DNA from 3 places in the Claveliimonas bilis genome. Region 2 is predicted to be linked to each of the others. Evidence: predicted binding sites of a transcription regulator. Region 2 holds the regulator's gene; each other region holds the start of a gene.
What was found. Region 2 encodes HrcA, which represses chaperone genes, less so after heat shock. Its sites were predicted from a motif close to TGTTAGCACTCNNNNNNNNNGAGTGCTAACA; they were not measured.

Region 1 (4,951 bases), 1.2 Mb from region 2:
GAGTATGACGGATACGGGGACAACGCCGACAGGATGAGAGCTATCGGGCAGGTATTTCCGGCTGTATTCTTTCTGGTAGCGGCGCTTATCAGCCTTACTGCTATGACAAGAATGGTGGAGGAGCAGAGAATCCAGATCGGAACGCTGAAAGCTCTTGGATACAGCAAATTGGCTATTGCGGGGAAATATATTACATATGCTCTAACAGCTACTCTGGGCGGAAGCATTGTCGGTGTACTTTTAGGAGAAAAGATCTTTCCGTGGATCATCATATATGCTTATAAGATCATGTATCAGCATATTCCCGATATGCTTGTGCCCTATCACATGAGCTATGCATTGCAGGCAATTTTGATCGCTGTGCTCTGTACTCTTGCGGCAACACTTATGGCCTGTTATAAAGAACTGGCAAGTGTTCCGGCCCAGCTGATGCGTCCTCCGGCGCCAAAACAGGGGCAGAGGATTCTTCTGGAGAGAGTGGGACTGATCTGGCGGCATTTGAATTTTACGTGGAAATCTTCTATACGAAATCTGGTCCGCTATAAAAAACGGTTTTTTATGACAGTGTTTGGTATAGGAGGCTGCATGGCTCTGATGGTAGTGGGCTTTGGGCTGAAGGACAGCATTTTTGAGGTCCCGGATCTGCAATATCAGGAGATTCAGCATTATGATGCCGCAGTTTACTATGATGATGGATTATCTGCAGAGGAAAAAGATGAGATCGTAAATGCGGTAAAGGACGAAAAGGCTGTAGACGGAGAACTCCAGGTCCGGATGCAGAATCTGGAGGTGAAATCAGACAGTGAAACTCTGGATGTCTATCTTACAGTACCGGAAAGTACAGAACATATTGAGGATTTCCTTACATTCCGAAGCAGAACCTCATCAGAATCCTATACGCTGGAAGGCGAGGGAGCTATCCTGACAGAAAAAGCGGCGGAAGCCCTTGGCGTGGAAACCGGAGATACCGTGAAGCTGGAAGATAACGGTCTTGGTGAAAAGGAAGTGACGGTAGAGGCTATCTGTGAAAATTATATAGGACATTACATTTATCTGTCACCGGAATATTATGAGGAGCTATTTGGAGCACAGGCAAAATATAATGGAGTCCTTGTGAAACTGCAGGATGGAAAAGAAGATCAGGCGGAACAGATCGGAAGCCGTCTTCTGGACAATGAAAATGTGCTGAATATCAGTTACACTACCAGTATAGAAGGCAGGCTGGATGATATGCTTCAAAGTTTAAATCTGGTCATTGTTGTACTGATCATATCGGCCGGAATGCTGGCTTTTGTAGTACTTTATAATCTGAATACCATTAATATTACAGAAAGAAAACGGGAACTTGCAACCATCAAAGTACTGGGATTTTATGACATAGAGGTGGCTTCCTATGTATACCGGGAGAATATTCTTCTCACATTGATAGGAGCCCTTGCGGGAATGGGGCTTGGACGGCTTCTGCTTCAGTTTATTATTGTCACTGTGGAGGTAGACGAGATCATGTTCGGCAGAGTGATCCATTTCCCGAGTTATCTGTACAGCCTTCTCTTTACATTGGGATTTTCCATGTTCGTAAACTGGGTAATGTATTTTAAACTGAAGCGCATTGATATGGTAGAATCCTTAAAGAGCGTGGAATAAATTTATGAAATTTTTATATTTTTAAGGGAATTATTAGCACTCTTGTCAAAAGAGTGCTAATTTTTTATTGACATTTAAAACAGAGGGTATTATCATATTTTTTAGACGAGAAAAAGAGAATTTATAAGGAGTGATATAAATGGCAGCAAAAAAAGGAAATTTATCTATCAGCAGTGAGAATATTTTCCCAATCATTAAGAAGTGGGTGTATTCTGATCACGACATCTTCGTCCGTGAGATGATCTCAAATGGGTGCGACGCCATCACAAAGCTGAAAAAGCTTGATATGATGGGAGAATATCAGATGGCGGATGATTATAAACCGCAGATCCAGGTGATCGTAAATCCGGAAGAAAAGACACTGAAATTTATCGATAATGGTATCGGTATGACAGCAGATGAGGTGGAAGAGTACATTACTCAGATCGCCTTTTCAGGAGCAACAGAATTTTTGGAAAAGTACAAGGACAAAACAACGGAAGATGACATGATCGGACATTTCGGACTTGGATTTTATTCAGCGTTTATGGTGGCTGATGAAGTTCATATCGATACTCTTTCCTATAAGGAAGGATCCGCGCCGGTGCACTGGGTCAGCAATGGCGGGACAGAATATGAGATGTCAGACGGAAATAAAGAAGGAGTCGGAACGGAAATTACTCTTTTCCTGAATGATGACAGCCTGGAATTTGCAAATGAGTATCGTGTAAGAGAAGTTCTGGAGAAGTACTGCTCTTTTATGCCGGTGGAAATTTTCCTGTCCAAAGCCAATGCGGAGCAGGAATATGAGACGATCGATGAGGCTGACCTGAAAGAGGATGACGTTGTTGTAGAACGGATCCATGAGGAAGCCAAGATGGAAGAGAAGGAAAATGAAAACGGGGAGAAAGAAATGGTAGAAGTATCCCCGGCAAAGGACAAAGTAAAGATCAACAAGCGTCCGGTTGCGATCAATGACATCCATCCTCTCTGGACAAAACATCCGAATGAATGTTCCAAGGAGGATTATATAGAATTTTACAGAAAGGTGTTCCTGGACTACAAGGAGCCGCTCTTCTGGATTCATTTAAATATGGATTATCCTTTCAATTTAAAGGGTATCCTTTATTTCCCGAAGATCAACACAGAGTACGATTCCATTGAGGGAACCATTAAGCTGTATAACAACCAGGTATTTATTGCTGATAACATCAAAGAAGTGATTCCGGAGTTCCTGATGGTATTAAAAGGAGTGATCGACTGTCCGGATCTTCCGTTGAATGTATCAAGAAGCGCGCTTCAGAACGATGGATTTGTGACAAAGATTGCAGATTATATCTCCAAAAAGGTAGCTGATAAACTGAGCGGCATGTGTAAGACTGACAAGGAAAATTATGAGAAATACTGGGATGATATCAGTCCGTTTATTAAATTCGGCTGCCTGAAGGACGAAAAATTCTGTGACAAGATGATGGATTACATTCTCTTCAAGAATATCGACCATAAATATATGACTCTGAAAGAGTGTGTAGAGGAAAACGGCGGAACTTTAATCGATCCGAAGGATCAGAAAGAGGAGACAGAGGGTGAAGAGAAGAAGGAAGAGCCGAAGACTACTATCTATTATGTGACAGATGAACAGCAGCAGAGCCAGTATATCAATATGTTCCGCACTCAGGGACTGGATGCGGTGATCCTGAACCACAATATCGACTCTCCGTTTATCACACAACTGGAACAGAGGAACCAAAATATACAGTTCCAGCGCATCGATGCTGACATTACAGAATCTGCAAAGGAAGAAGTGAAGGAAGAAGAAAAAGAAAACTTCCAGAAAACAGCGGATACTTTAACAGAGGTCTTTAAAAAAGCTCTGGATAATGATAAACTGAATGTAAAGGTTGAAAAACTGAAAGATGACAAGGTGGCTTCTATGATCACTCTGTCAGAGCAGAGCAGACGTATGCAGGAAATGATGAAAATGTACGGCATGACGGGAATGGATCCGTCCATGTTCGGTACAGACAGTACGCTGACTCTGAATGCCAACCATCCACTGGTCCAGTTTGTAGTTGAAAACAAAGATAATGAGAAGGTTCCGGTGATCTGCAGACAGCTTTATGATCTGGCAATGCTGGCTCATAAGCCTTTAAGCCCGGAAGAGATGACAGCTTTTGTACAGAGAAGCAATGACATTATGATGCTGCTGACAAAATAAAAGCGGATGGGACACTCTTTTGACAAGAGAAGAGGATGACAGAACAAAAATGGAAAGGAGAGAAAGTATGGCAAACACGATTATTACAAAACAAAAGGATCTTCCGAAACTGGCTTTCAAAACACAGGCTCTTGCCGCATTTGCAGCGGTAGCAGGAGCAGTTGTAATTCCACAGTTATTTCATGTAATGGGAGCGGTATCGGGACTTGGTACAGCACTTGGAGAGACATTTCTTCCCATGCATCTTCCGATCATTCTGGCAGGACTGATGGCAGGACCTTATGCGGGAGCAGTTGCCGGAGTGTTTGGTCCCCTTGTAAGCTTTGCGCTGTCAGGAATGCCGGGAGCAGCTATGCTTCCGTTTATGATGATCGAGCTGGCAGTTTACGGACTGGCGGCAGGTCTTCTTAGAAATGTAAGTATGCCTGTACTGGCAAAAGTAGTTCTTGTGCAGATTGCAGGACGTCTGGTGCGTGCAGCTGCAATTGTAGCCGGGGTTTCTCTGCTGGGTGTACAGGGAATCCAGATGCCTGTTATCTGGAACAGCATTGTTACAGGGCTTCCGGGATTGATCCTGCAGTGGACTCTGCTGCCGCTGCTTGTATTCTGGATCAATAACAGGGCAAAAAATGAGCAGTGATCTTAGAAGAGCGGTAGAAATTCTTGACAAGAGCAGATACACCTGCGTTCTCTGCAGAGGGGAACAGATACTGACAACAGAAAAACGGGGAGTTCTGCCGTTAGTTGAATGGCTGGAAGCCGGGGAGGATCTGAAAGGGTTCTCTGCAGCGGATAAGGTAGTAGGCAAAGGGGCAGCGTTTCTTTACGTGATGGCAGGAGTAAAGGAAGTCTACGCGTCGGTTATGAGTGAGAAGGCAGCCGCTCTATTGTCTGATTACGGTATTGACGGCTTCTGCGGGCAAAAGGTTGACAGGATCCGCAATCGTCAGGGAACAGGAAATTGTCCCATGGAGGAAGCAACAAAAGATATTGAGAGCCCTGAAAAGGCCTGGGAAGTAATTCGGCAGACGTTGAAAAGGCTTGCGGCCGGAAAGTAAGAATAGAGGATATAAAAAGCAGGCGGATGTGATATCCGCCTGCTTTGCCTGC
Region 2 (4,951 bases):
TCACCTTTCGTTTTTTTCATGTGAAGGCAGCAAGCTTTTGCCTGCATACAAAGTTCTGCGGGGCCCAATACTGTCCGGGCTTTTTAAGCCCGAAGCCTGCATTGGGTTCCGCAGAACTCTTTTTTATTAGGCCTTTATCCTGGCTACTTACCTGTCCTTAGACCTCTTTGTAGTCTCCATCTACTACATCGTCGCCGCCAAATCCTTCCGGAGACGGACCTGCTCCTGCTCCCGGATTCGGACCTGCTCCCTGTGCGCCTGCATTTGCTCCGGCATTAGCGCCAGCCTGCTCATACATCTTGGCAAATACTTTCTGTGCGCTTTCCATCAGCTTTTCTTTTCCTGCTTTGATCTCTGCGATCTGGGCATCTGAAATATCTTCCATGTTTACTTTTTCCAGCAGTTCTTTCAGCGCTTTGCAGTCTGCCTCTACTGCTGCTTTCTCGGAAGCGTCGATCTTATCTCCTACTTCCTCCAGAGCTTTCTCTGTCTGGAATACGAATGCATCTGCATCGTTCTTTGTATCAATTCCTTCTTTTCGTTTCTTATCCTGTGCCTCAAATGCTGCAGCTTCTTTTACAGCTTTCTCAATATCTTCATCAGACATATTGGATCCGGCAGTAATTGTAATGTGCTGTTCTTTTCCTGTTCCCAGGTCTTTTGCAGATACATTTACAATACCATTTGCATCGATATCGAATGTAACTTCGATCTGCGGGATTCCGCGTGGTGCCGGCGGGATTCCATCCAGTCTGAACTGTCCAAGTGACTTGTTGTCCCTTGCGAACTGTCTCTCACCCTGTACAACGTTGATGTCTACTGCTGTCTGATTGTCTGCAGCTGTAGAGAAGATCTGGCTCTTCTTTGTAGGAATGGTCGTGTTTCTCTCGATCAGTCTTGTTGCAACGCCTCCCATTGTCTCAATAGACAGGGAAAGTGGAGTAACATCCAGAAGGAGAATATCTCCTGCGCCTGCATCTCCTGCCAGCTTACCGCCCTGTACGGAAGCACCAAGTGCAACACATTCATCCGGATTCAGAGATTTGCTTGGCTCTTTGCCTGTCAGCTGTTTTACTTTATCCTGTACAGCCGGAATACGTGTAGAACCACCTACCAGCAGTACCTGACCAAGTTCTGAAGATGTGATGCCTGCATCAGAGAGTGCTCTTTGTACCGGCTCTGCAGTCTTTTCTACCAGGTCGTGAGTCAGTTCATCAAATTTTGCTCTTGTAAGATTCATATCGAAATGCTTCGGTCCTTCTGCTGTTGCAGTAATGAACGGAAGGTTGATATTTGTTGTTGTTGCAGAAGACAGCTCTTTCTTTGCCTTCTCTGCAGCTTCTTTCAGTCTCTGAAGCGCCATCTTATCTGTAGATAAGTCAACACCTTCTGTTTTCTTAAATTCAGAGATCATATAATCTGTGATCTTCTGGTCGAAGTCATCACCGCCAAGTCTGTTGTTTCCGGCTGTAGACAATACTTCAATAACACCGTCGCCGATTTCAATGATGGAAACGTCGAATGTACCGCCTCCTAAATCGTATACCATGATCTTCTGTTCTTTTTCATTGTCAAGACCATATGCAAGAGCTGCCGCTGTAGGCTCGTTGATAATACGTTTTACATCCAGACCTGCAATTTTTCCTGCATCCTTTGTTGCCTGACGCTGTGCGTCGTTGAAATAAGCAGGAACTGTAATAACTGCCTCTGTCACTTTCTCGCCAAGATATCCTTCTGCGTCTGCTTTCAGTTTCTGAAGGATCATTGCGGAGATTTCCTGCGGAGAGTATTTCTTTCCGTCAATCTCTACCTTGTAATCAGATCCCATCTCTCTTTTGATAGAAGAGATTGTCTTCTCAGCATTTGTAACTGCCTGACGTTTTGCAGGCTCACCTACAAGCCTTTCTCCTGTTTTTGTAAATGCCACTACAGACGGTGTTGTCCTTGCGCCTTCTGTATTCGCAATAACTACTGGCTGTCCGCCTTCCATTACGGCTACACAGCTGTTTGTCGTACCTAAGTCAATACCAATGATTTTTCCCATGATCTATTCCTCCTGTTTTATAAAAATTTGATTGTTTGCCTGTTAGTTTGCTACCTTTACCATGCTGTGTCTTACCACGCTGTCACGGTAGGTATAACCTTTCTGAAATTCCTCGGCTACCATGTTCTCACCGAAATTTTCATTCTCCACATGCATCACTGCATTGTGAAAATCAGGGTTAAATTCCTGACCCACTGCCTCGATCGGTTTCACCCCAATCTCATCCAGTGTAGTCATCAACTGTTTATACACCTTATCCATGCCCTGCATGAACGGATGCTCCTTATCCTCCTCAGCTACCGCTGCAAGTCCTCGCTCAAAGTTGTCAACAACCGGAAGGATTTTTTCTATGATATCTTTCGCTCCAACCTCATACATCTGGGATTTTTCCTTTTCTGTACGTTTGCGGAAGTTATCAAACTCGGCCATCTGCCTTGTGAGCTTATCTGTAAGCTCCTCGATCTTTTCATCTTTTTTGTCTTTTTTATTCTTTCTGCCAAAGAACTTTTTATCGCCCTGCTTCTCCTGCTGGGTTTCTTCTGTGTCTTCCCCTTCTTTAACGTCTTCTTCTTTGGCTTCTTCCTGACCCTCTGCTGTTTCCTCTTTGTCTGTTTCAGCATTTTCCTGGTCAGCTGCTGCTTTTTTTGCTTCCTCCACAGCTTCTTTTACCATTTCTTCCTGGCTCTTTTCCTGTCCTGTCTCTTTTTTATTCTCTTCCAAGGGTTCATCCACCTTTCTTATTCTTTCTTATGAAACATCGCATCCAATTCACCTTGAAGGCGCTTCAGCGATTTTAACACATGTTCATAATCCATTCGCTTCGGTCCGATAATACCTATCGTACCCCGCATCCCATCTCCCAATTCATATGTTGCAGTTACAACGCTGCAGTCTTTCATGGTCTGTACCGGAGTCTCATCTCCAATATATACCTGAATCCCGGTATTGTCTTCCTGTGAAAGGGTCTGGGTAACCAGCTCGGTCAGCTGCTGTTTTTCCTCAAAGGCACTGATGATTTCCTGGGCGCTCTGCTTATCGCTAAGCTCCGGATATTTGAAAATATTCGTAGCGCCGCTTGTATAAATCTGCATATCCTCATCAATCTGTATTGCATCGGCAACTGCATCAAGCACATCGCTGATCACTTCACTGTGGATTCCAGCCTGCTCTTTCAGCCTCGCGATCAGTCCCAGATTGATTTCTTCAATAGACATGCCGTTCAGTGATGTATTCAAAAGCATATTCAGTTTCAGAAGATTTTCATTGCCAAGGGGTTCTCTTACATTAATAATCTTATTCTTGATTACATTCCCCCCCAGCACAATGACTGCAATAACCTGCTCTTCATCTACCTGGGAAAGCTGAATAAACTTCAGCCTGTTGGCACTGTTTCTCGGAGTGGAAACCATGGTCGCATAATTGGTATTTGCCGCAAGCACCTGTGCTGCCTGTTTCAGAAGCTGATCCATTTTATCAGCTTTCTGCAGCATCTGCTCCTGCATTTCATTCAGCTCCTGCTCCTTTTCTTCCATCAGCATATCCACATATAAGCGGTATCCTTTGTCCGAAGGAATCCTTCCTGCCGATGTATGAGGCTGCAGGATATATCCAAGTTCTTCCAGATCAGCCATCTCATTTCGGATCGTCGCAGAACTTAAATTCAAATCCGTATATTTGGATATTGTTCTGGATCCTACCGGCTCTCCTGTCTCCAGATAGGTCTGGATGATCGCATGAAGAATTTTCAGTTTTCTTTCACCCAGTCCTTCTGCATTCTGCATCCTAACTGCCTCCTTTTGTTTTGTTAGCACTCATTTCATCCGAGTGCTAATCTCTACGGTTATTAATGTATCACTCCTAATTTTATTTGTCAACAGGATTTATAGATTTTTTATTTTTTACGTGATATACTGCTACTATTCACAGGCATACTCTGAATACAGGAGAAATATATGAATCGAACCATTGATTATAAAATAGGAAAAGAAGCGGACGGGCTTCGGGTAGAGCAGTTTTTGAAAAGGAAAGGCTACTCCCGCCAGAACCTTTCTGTTATCAAACGGATGCCCAAAAGCATTCTGGTAAACGGCGTCCACTACTATATGCGCCAGCAGCTTAAGGAAGGGGACTTGCTTTCCGTGCACATATGCGAAGAGAAATCCTCGGAAAAGATCCCTCCCGTCCATCTGCCGCTGGATATCATATACGAAGACGAGGATATCATTGTCATCAATAAGCCTGCTGGAATGCCCATCCACCCGTCCATGAACAATTATACCAATTCCATGGCAAATGCACTGGCCTGGTACTATCAGGAACAGGGGAAACCTTTCATTTTCCGCTGCTGCAATCGTCTGGATAGAGACACTTCCGGTCTGACGGTGGTTGCAAAGCATCTTGTCAGCGCCGGCATTCTTTCCTCTATGGTAAGCGAAAAGGCCCTGTGCCGGGAATATCTGGCTATTGCCAGCGGACATGTAAGTCCTAAGTCCGGTACCATATGCGCGCCTCTTGCCCGCAAAGGCACTTCCATTATCGAGCGGATGGTAGACTTTGAGCACGGGGAAAACGCTGTCACTCACTACCGTACGGTAGGTGTGTACGGTCCTCACACATTAGTTGCCCTGAAACTGGAAACCGGGCGCACCCATCAGATCCGGGTGCACATGCAGTACCTCGGCTATCCTCTCATCGGAGATTATCTCTATAATCCGGATATGAAATACATCAGCCGGCAGGCACTTCACTCCTACCGGCTGTCATTTTCACATCCCATTACAGGAAGATTTATGGAATTTACTGCCCCGCTTCCAAACGATATGAAAGAAGTGCTGAATATAACGTAATAGCATCTGCAGACACAGACATGATATATAGAAGAAATCCCGAAACGCACCCATTCGTTTG
Region 3 (4,951 bases), 780 kb from region 2:
GAGCTGGAGGGAGCAGACTATCAGGTGGCAGATATCAAAAAAGGAGAGCGCTACAAAAAAGCTCCGGTGCCTTTCACTACCAGTACCATGCAGCAGGAGGCATCGAAAGTGCTGAACTTTGCTACGCAGAAAACGATGCGTATTGCACAGCAGCTTTATGAAGGAATCGATATTAAAGGAAACGGAACAGTGGGTCTTATCACTTATCTGCGTACAGACTCCACCCGTGTTTCCGATGAGGCGGAAGCCAGTGTAAGGGAGTACATCTCGGGAAATTACGGAAGTGAATTTGTCGCTTCCGGTGCAGCGGGAAAGGAAAATGGAAAGAACATACAGGATGCCCATGAGGCTATTCGTCCTACAGATGTAACAAGAACTCCGGCTGCTATGAAAGAATCTTTGAGCAGAGATCAGTTCCGCCTGTATCAGTTGATCTGGAAGAGATTTGTCGCCAGCAGGATGAAACCGGCAAAATATGAGACAACATCTGTCAGAATTGCGGCGGGAGATTACCGTTTTCAGGTTGCGGCTTCTAAGATTGTTTTTGAAGGATTCCGCACAGTTTACACAGAAGCAGATGAGGAAAAAGAAGAAACCAATGTGCTCTTGAAGGGACTGGATAAAGATTCTGTCCTGAATTGGGAAAAATTTGACACAAAACAGCATTTTACCCAGCCGCCGGCACATTATACGGAAGCTTCCCTTGTAAAGACACTGGAAGAGCTTGGAATCGGGCGCCCCAGTACTTATGCCCCCACGATTTCTACAATTATAGCCAGAAGATATGTAGCAAAGGAAAACAGGAATCTTTACCTGACGGAGATCGGAGAGGTAGTGAACAATATTATGAAGCAGTCCTTTCCGGCCATTGTAGATGTGAATTTTACGGCAAACATGGAAGGCCTTCTTGATAAAGTTGCAGAAGGAAAAGTCGCATGGAAAACAGTAATTGAAAATTTTTACCCTGATCTGGAAGAAGCGGTAAAGATTGCAGAAAAAGAGCAGGAAAGCGTCAAGATTGAAGATGAAGTCACAGATGTGATCTGTGAAGAATGCGGACGGAATATGGTGATCAAGTATGGACCTCACGGAAGATTTCTTGCCTGCCCCGGATTTCCGGAGTGCCGCAATACGAAGCCCTATCTGGAAAAAATCGGAGTGAAATGTCCCAAATGCGGGAAAGATATTGTCCTTAGAAAAACGAAAAAAGGAAGAAAATATTACGGATGTGAAGATAATCCGGATTGTGATTTTATGTCCTGGCAGAAGCCGTCAGAGCAGAAATGTTCAAAATGCGGCGGTTACATGGTAGAAAAGGGAAGTAAACTTGTCTGTATGAATGAAAAATGCGGATATGTAGAAGCAAAAAAAGCAAAAGATAATTAAGAAAATTTCGCATAATCATTGTAATTTCCAGAATTGTATGATAATATAATGTTCAAAGGATGGAGGATGCTTATGAGTGTACAATTATTAGATAAAACAAGAAAAATCAATAAATTACTGCACAACAATAACTCCAGCAAAGTAGTTTTCAATGACATCTGTGAAGTGTTGACAGAAATATTGGATTCCAATGTATTGGTAATCAGTAAAAAAGGAAAAGTTCTTGGAGTCAGCAGATGCAGTGGTGTAGGTGTGATCACAGAATTGATCAAAGGTGAAGTGGGCTGCCACATTGATGAGATGCTCAATGAGAGGCTTTTGAATATCCTGTCTACTAAGGAAAATGTAAATTTGGAAACTCTGGGATTTTCCCCGGAGGCAGCAAAAGGATATCAGGCGATCATCACTCCCATTGATATTGCTGGAGAGAGGCTTGGAACATTATTTATCTACAAACAGAATGCCGGCTATGAAATTGATGATATTATTTTAAGTGAGTATGGAACAACAGTAGTAGGCTTGGAAATGCTTCGTTCTGTAAACGAAGAAAATGCAGAGGAGACAAGAAAAGAACACATTGTACAGTCAGCCATCAGCACATTGTCCTTCTCGGAGCTGGAAGCGATCATTCATATTTTTGATGAACTGGAAGGAACAGAAGGGATTCTTGTGGCAAGCAAAATTGCAGACCGGGTGGGAATTACCAGATCAGTCATTGTAAATGCGCTCCGGAAATTTGAAAGCGCCGGAGTAATCGAATCAAGATCTTCCGGAATGAAAGGTACTTACATTAAAGTAGTGAATGATTATGTTTTCACAGAACTGGAAAAGATCAAAGAAGAAAGAAACAAATAAAAATCAGGACAGCACAAAGCAAAGGGTATCGGGGAACTGATACCCTTCTTTTGAGAAGGAGGACTTTATGTTTGAAAAATGCAGCGCAGTGCTGAAGATGACCAGTGTATTCCTGGAAGACGAACCCCTGGACAGGACAGAGTACACATGCACAGTCAGCAGGTATGATGAGGAAGGGGAACGCATATATCTGGTTATGAACGGAGAAGATATTACAAGGATATCGCTGGATGCAGAATACAGCTGTACCCTTATGGCTGAAGAGGAGCTGGTATGCCAGGGGAGAGTAAAGGAAAGATTTCTTGATAAAAATGGAAGCCAGCTTGTATTTGGCATTGAAAATGGATTTTATAAAAATAATCTAAACTAACAGAAAGTGTGTTGACAAACGAAAAGGAGAGTGCTATTTTATAACTAGAGTTTTTTAGCACTCTCTTTTTATGAGTGCTAACAAAATAGATAGCTTAAAGGAGGAACCATTCATGAAATTAGTACCATTGGGAGACAGAGTTGTATTGAAACAGTTAGTTGCTGAAGAAACAACAAAATCCGGAATTGTTCTGCCGGGACAGAATAAGGAAAAACCGCAGCAGGCAGAAGTTATCGCAGTAGGACCGGGTGGAGTTGTAGACGGCAAAGAAGTAGAAATGCATGTGAAAGAAGGACAGCAGGTTATCTATTCCAAGTATGCTGGTACAGAAGTAGAAGCTGATGAAGAAACATACATCATTGTAAGACAGAGCGATATTCTTGCAGTGATTGAATAGAGATACAAATAAGCTAAGATAGATTACAGATCATAGACATTGAAAATAGAAGAACTAGGAGGAATGTTATCATGGCAAAGGAAATCAAATACGGAGCAGATGCCAGAGCAGCTCTGGAATCAGGAGTAAATCAGCTGGCCGATACAGTCAGAGTGACACTTGGACCAAAAGGAAGAAATGTAGTCCTTGACAAATCTTTCGGAGCTCCGCTTATTACAAACGACGGTGTAACGATCGCAAAAGAAATTGAGCTTGAGGATGCTTTTGAAAACATGGGAGCGCAGCTGATCCGTGAAGTTGCATCTAAGACAAACGATGTTGCCGGAGACGGAACAACAACAGCAACTGTGCTTGCACAGGCTATGGTCCATGAAGGAATGAAGAACCTGGCAGCAGGAGCAAATCCGATCGTTTTGAGAAAAGGAATGAAGAAAGCAACAGAGACAGCAGTAGAAGCGATCCAGAAAATGAGCAGCAAAGTAACAGGAAGAGATCAGATTGCAAGAGTTGCAGCAATTTCCGCAAGCGACGATGAAGTAGGTGAAATGGTCGCAGAGGCAATGGAGAAAGTTTCCAACGACGGTGTTATCACTATCGAGGAATCCAAGACTATGCAGACAGAGCTGGATCTGGTAGAAGGTATGCAGTTTGACCGCGGATATGTATCTGCTTATATGGCAACAGATATGGATAAAATGGAAGCAAATCTGGAAGATCCGTATATTCTGATCACAGATAAGAAGATTTCCAATATCCAGGAGATCCTTCCTCTTCTTGAGCAGATCGTACAGGCAGGAGCAAGACTTCTCATTATTGCTGAAGATGTAGAAGGTGAAGCTCTGACAACTCTTATTGTCAACAAACTGCGTGGAACATTTAATGTGGCAGCGGTAAAAGCTCCGGGATATGGTGACAGAAGAAAAGCAATGCTGGAAGACATTGCAATCCTGACAGGCGGACAGGTAATTTCCGATGAACTTGGGCTGGATCTGAAAGAGACAACAATGGATCAGCTGGGACGTGCAAAATCTGTAAAAGTTCAGAAAGAAAATACAGTTATTGTAGATGGACTTGGAGATAAAGAAGCAATTGCAGCCCGTGTTGCACAGATCAAAAAGCAGATCGAGGAGACCACTTCTGACTTCGACAGAGAAAAACTTCAGGAAAGACTTGCAAAACTGGCAGGCGGTGTGGCAGTAATCCGTGTCGGAGCAGCAACAGAGACAGAAATGAAAGAAGCAAAACTTCGTATGGAAGATGCTCTTGCAGCTACAAGAGCGGCAGTCGAGGAAGGAATTATTGCCGGAGGCGGATCTGCATATATCCACGCTTCCAAGGAAGTGGCAAAACTTGCTGATACTCTGGAAGGCGACGAGAAGACAGGAGCAAATGTTGTACTGAAAGCTCTGGAAGCTCCATTATTCCACATTGTTGCAAATGCAGGCCTGGAAGGTGCGGTTATCATCAATAAAGTCAGAGAATCAGAGCCGGGACAGGGATTTGATGCATATACAGAACAGTATGTAGATATGGTAAAAGCCGGAATCCTGGATCCTGCAAAAGTTACAAGAAGCGCTCTGCAGAATGCAACCAGCGTTGCATCTACACTTCTGACAACAGAATCTGTTGTGGCAAATATTAAAGAAGAAACTCCTGCTATGCCGGCAGGCGGCGGTGGAATGGGCATGATGTAATTCCTCGCAGTGCGGAATATAAAAAAAGAATAAAAAAAGAAAACTCTCTGTAAGGGGAGTTTTCTTTTTTTGTCCATTTGTGATACAATATATGTACCCTCTCTTTGTAAGAGATAGATTCCCTTACAAAGAGAGGGTACATATCAATACAAAGCGGAGGAAAAAACAATGAGTGATTTTTATACAGAACAGCTGATAAAGAAACGTACAGACGGGAAGGACATTATGAAAAAGACAGTGCTGATTGCC

Region 1: a site for HrcA is predicted at 1,676-1,706, ahead of htpG (molecular chaperone HtpG). Genes of this name have one in related genera too.
Region 3: a site for HrcA is predicted at 2,664-2,694, ahead of R2J37_RS10675 (co-chaperone GroES). Genes of this name have one in related genera too.

The regions. Positions count from the first base shown of each region.
Region 1 is NZ_AP027742.1:2,560,092-2,565,042, reverse strand. Features, by position in the region: gene R2J37_RS12385 (FtsX-like permease family protein) at 1-1,644, shown strand, start outside; gene htpG (molecular chaperone HtpG) at 1,784-3,841, shown strand; gene R2J37_RS12375 (ECF transporter S component) at 3,909-4,481, shown strand; gene R2J37_RS12370 (DUF1893 domain-containing protein) at 4,471-4,899, shown strand.
Region 2 is NZ_AP027742.1:1,409,211-1,414,161, reverse strand. Features, by position in the region: gene dnaK (molecular chaperone DnaK) at 158-2,044, opposite strand; gene grpE (nucleotide exchange factor GrpE) at 2,087-2,716, opposite strand; gene hrcA (heat-inducible transcriptional repressor HrcA) at 2,782-3,825, opposite strand; gene R2J37_RS06815 (RluA family pseudouridine synthase) at 3,997-4,890, shown strand.
Region 3 is NZ_AP027742.1:2,184,744-2,189,694, reverse strand. Features, by position in the region: gene topA (type I DNA topoisomerase) at 1-1,386, shown strand, start outside; gene codY (GTP-sensing pleiotropic transcriptional regulator CodY) at 1,459-2,241, shown strand; gene R2J37_RS10680 (hypothetical protein) at 2,309-2,611, shown strand; gene R2J37_RS10675 (co-chaperone GroES) at 2,724-3,008, shown strand; gene groL (chaperonin GroEL) at 3,080-4,702, shown strand; gene R2J37_RS10665 (DUF6106 family protein) at 4,871-4,951, shown strand, end outside.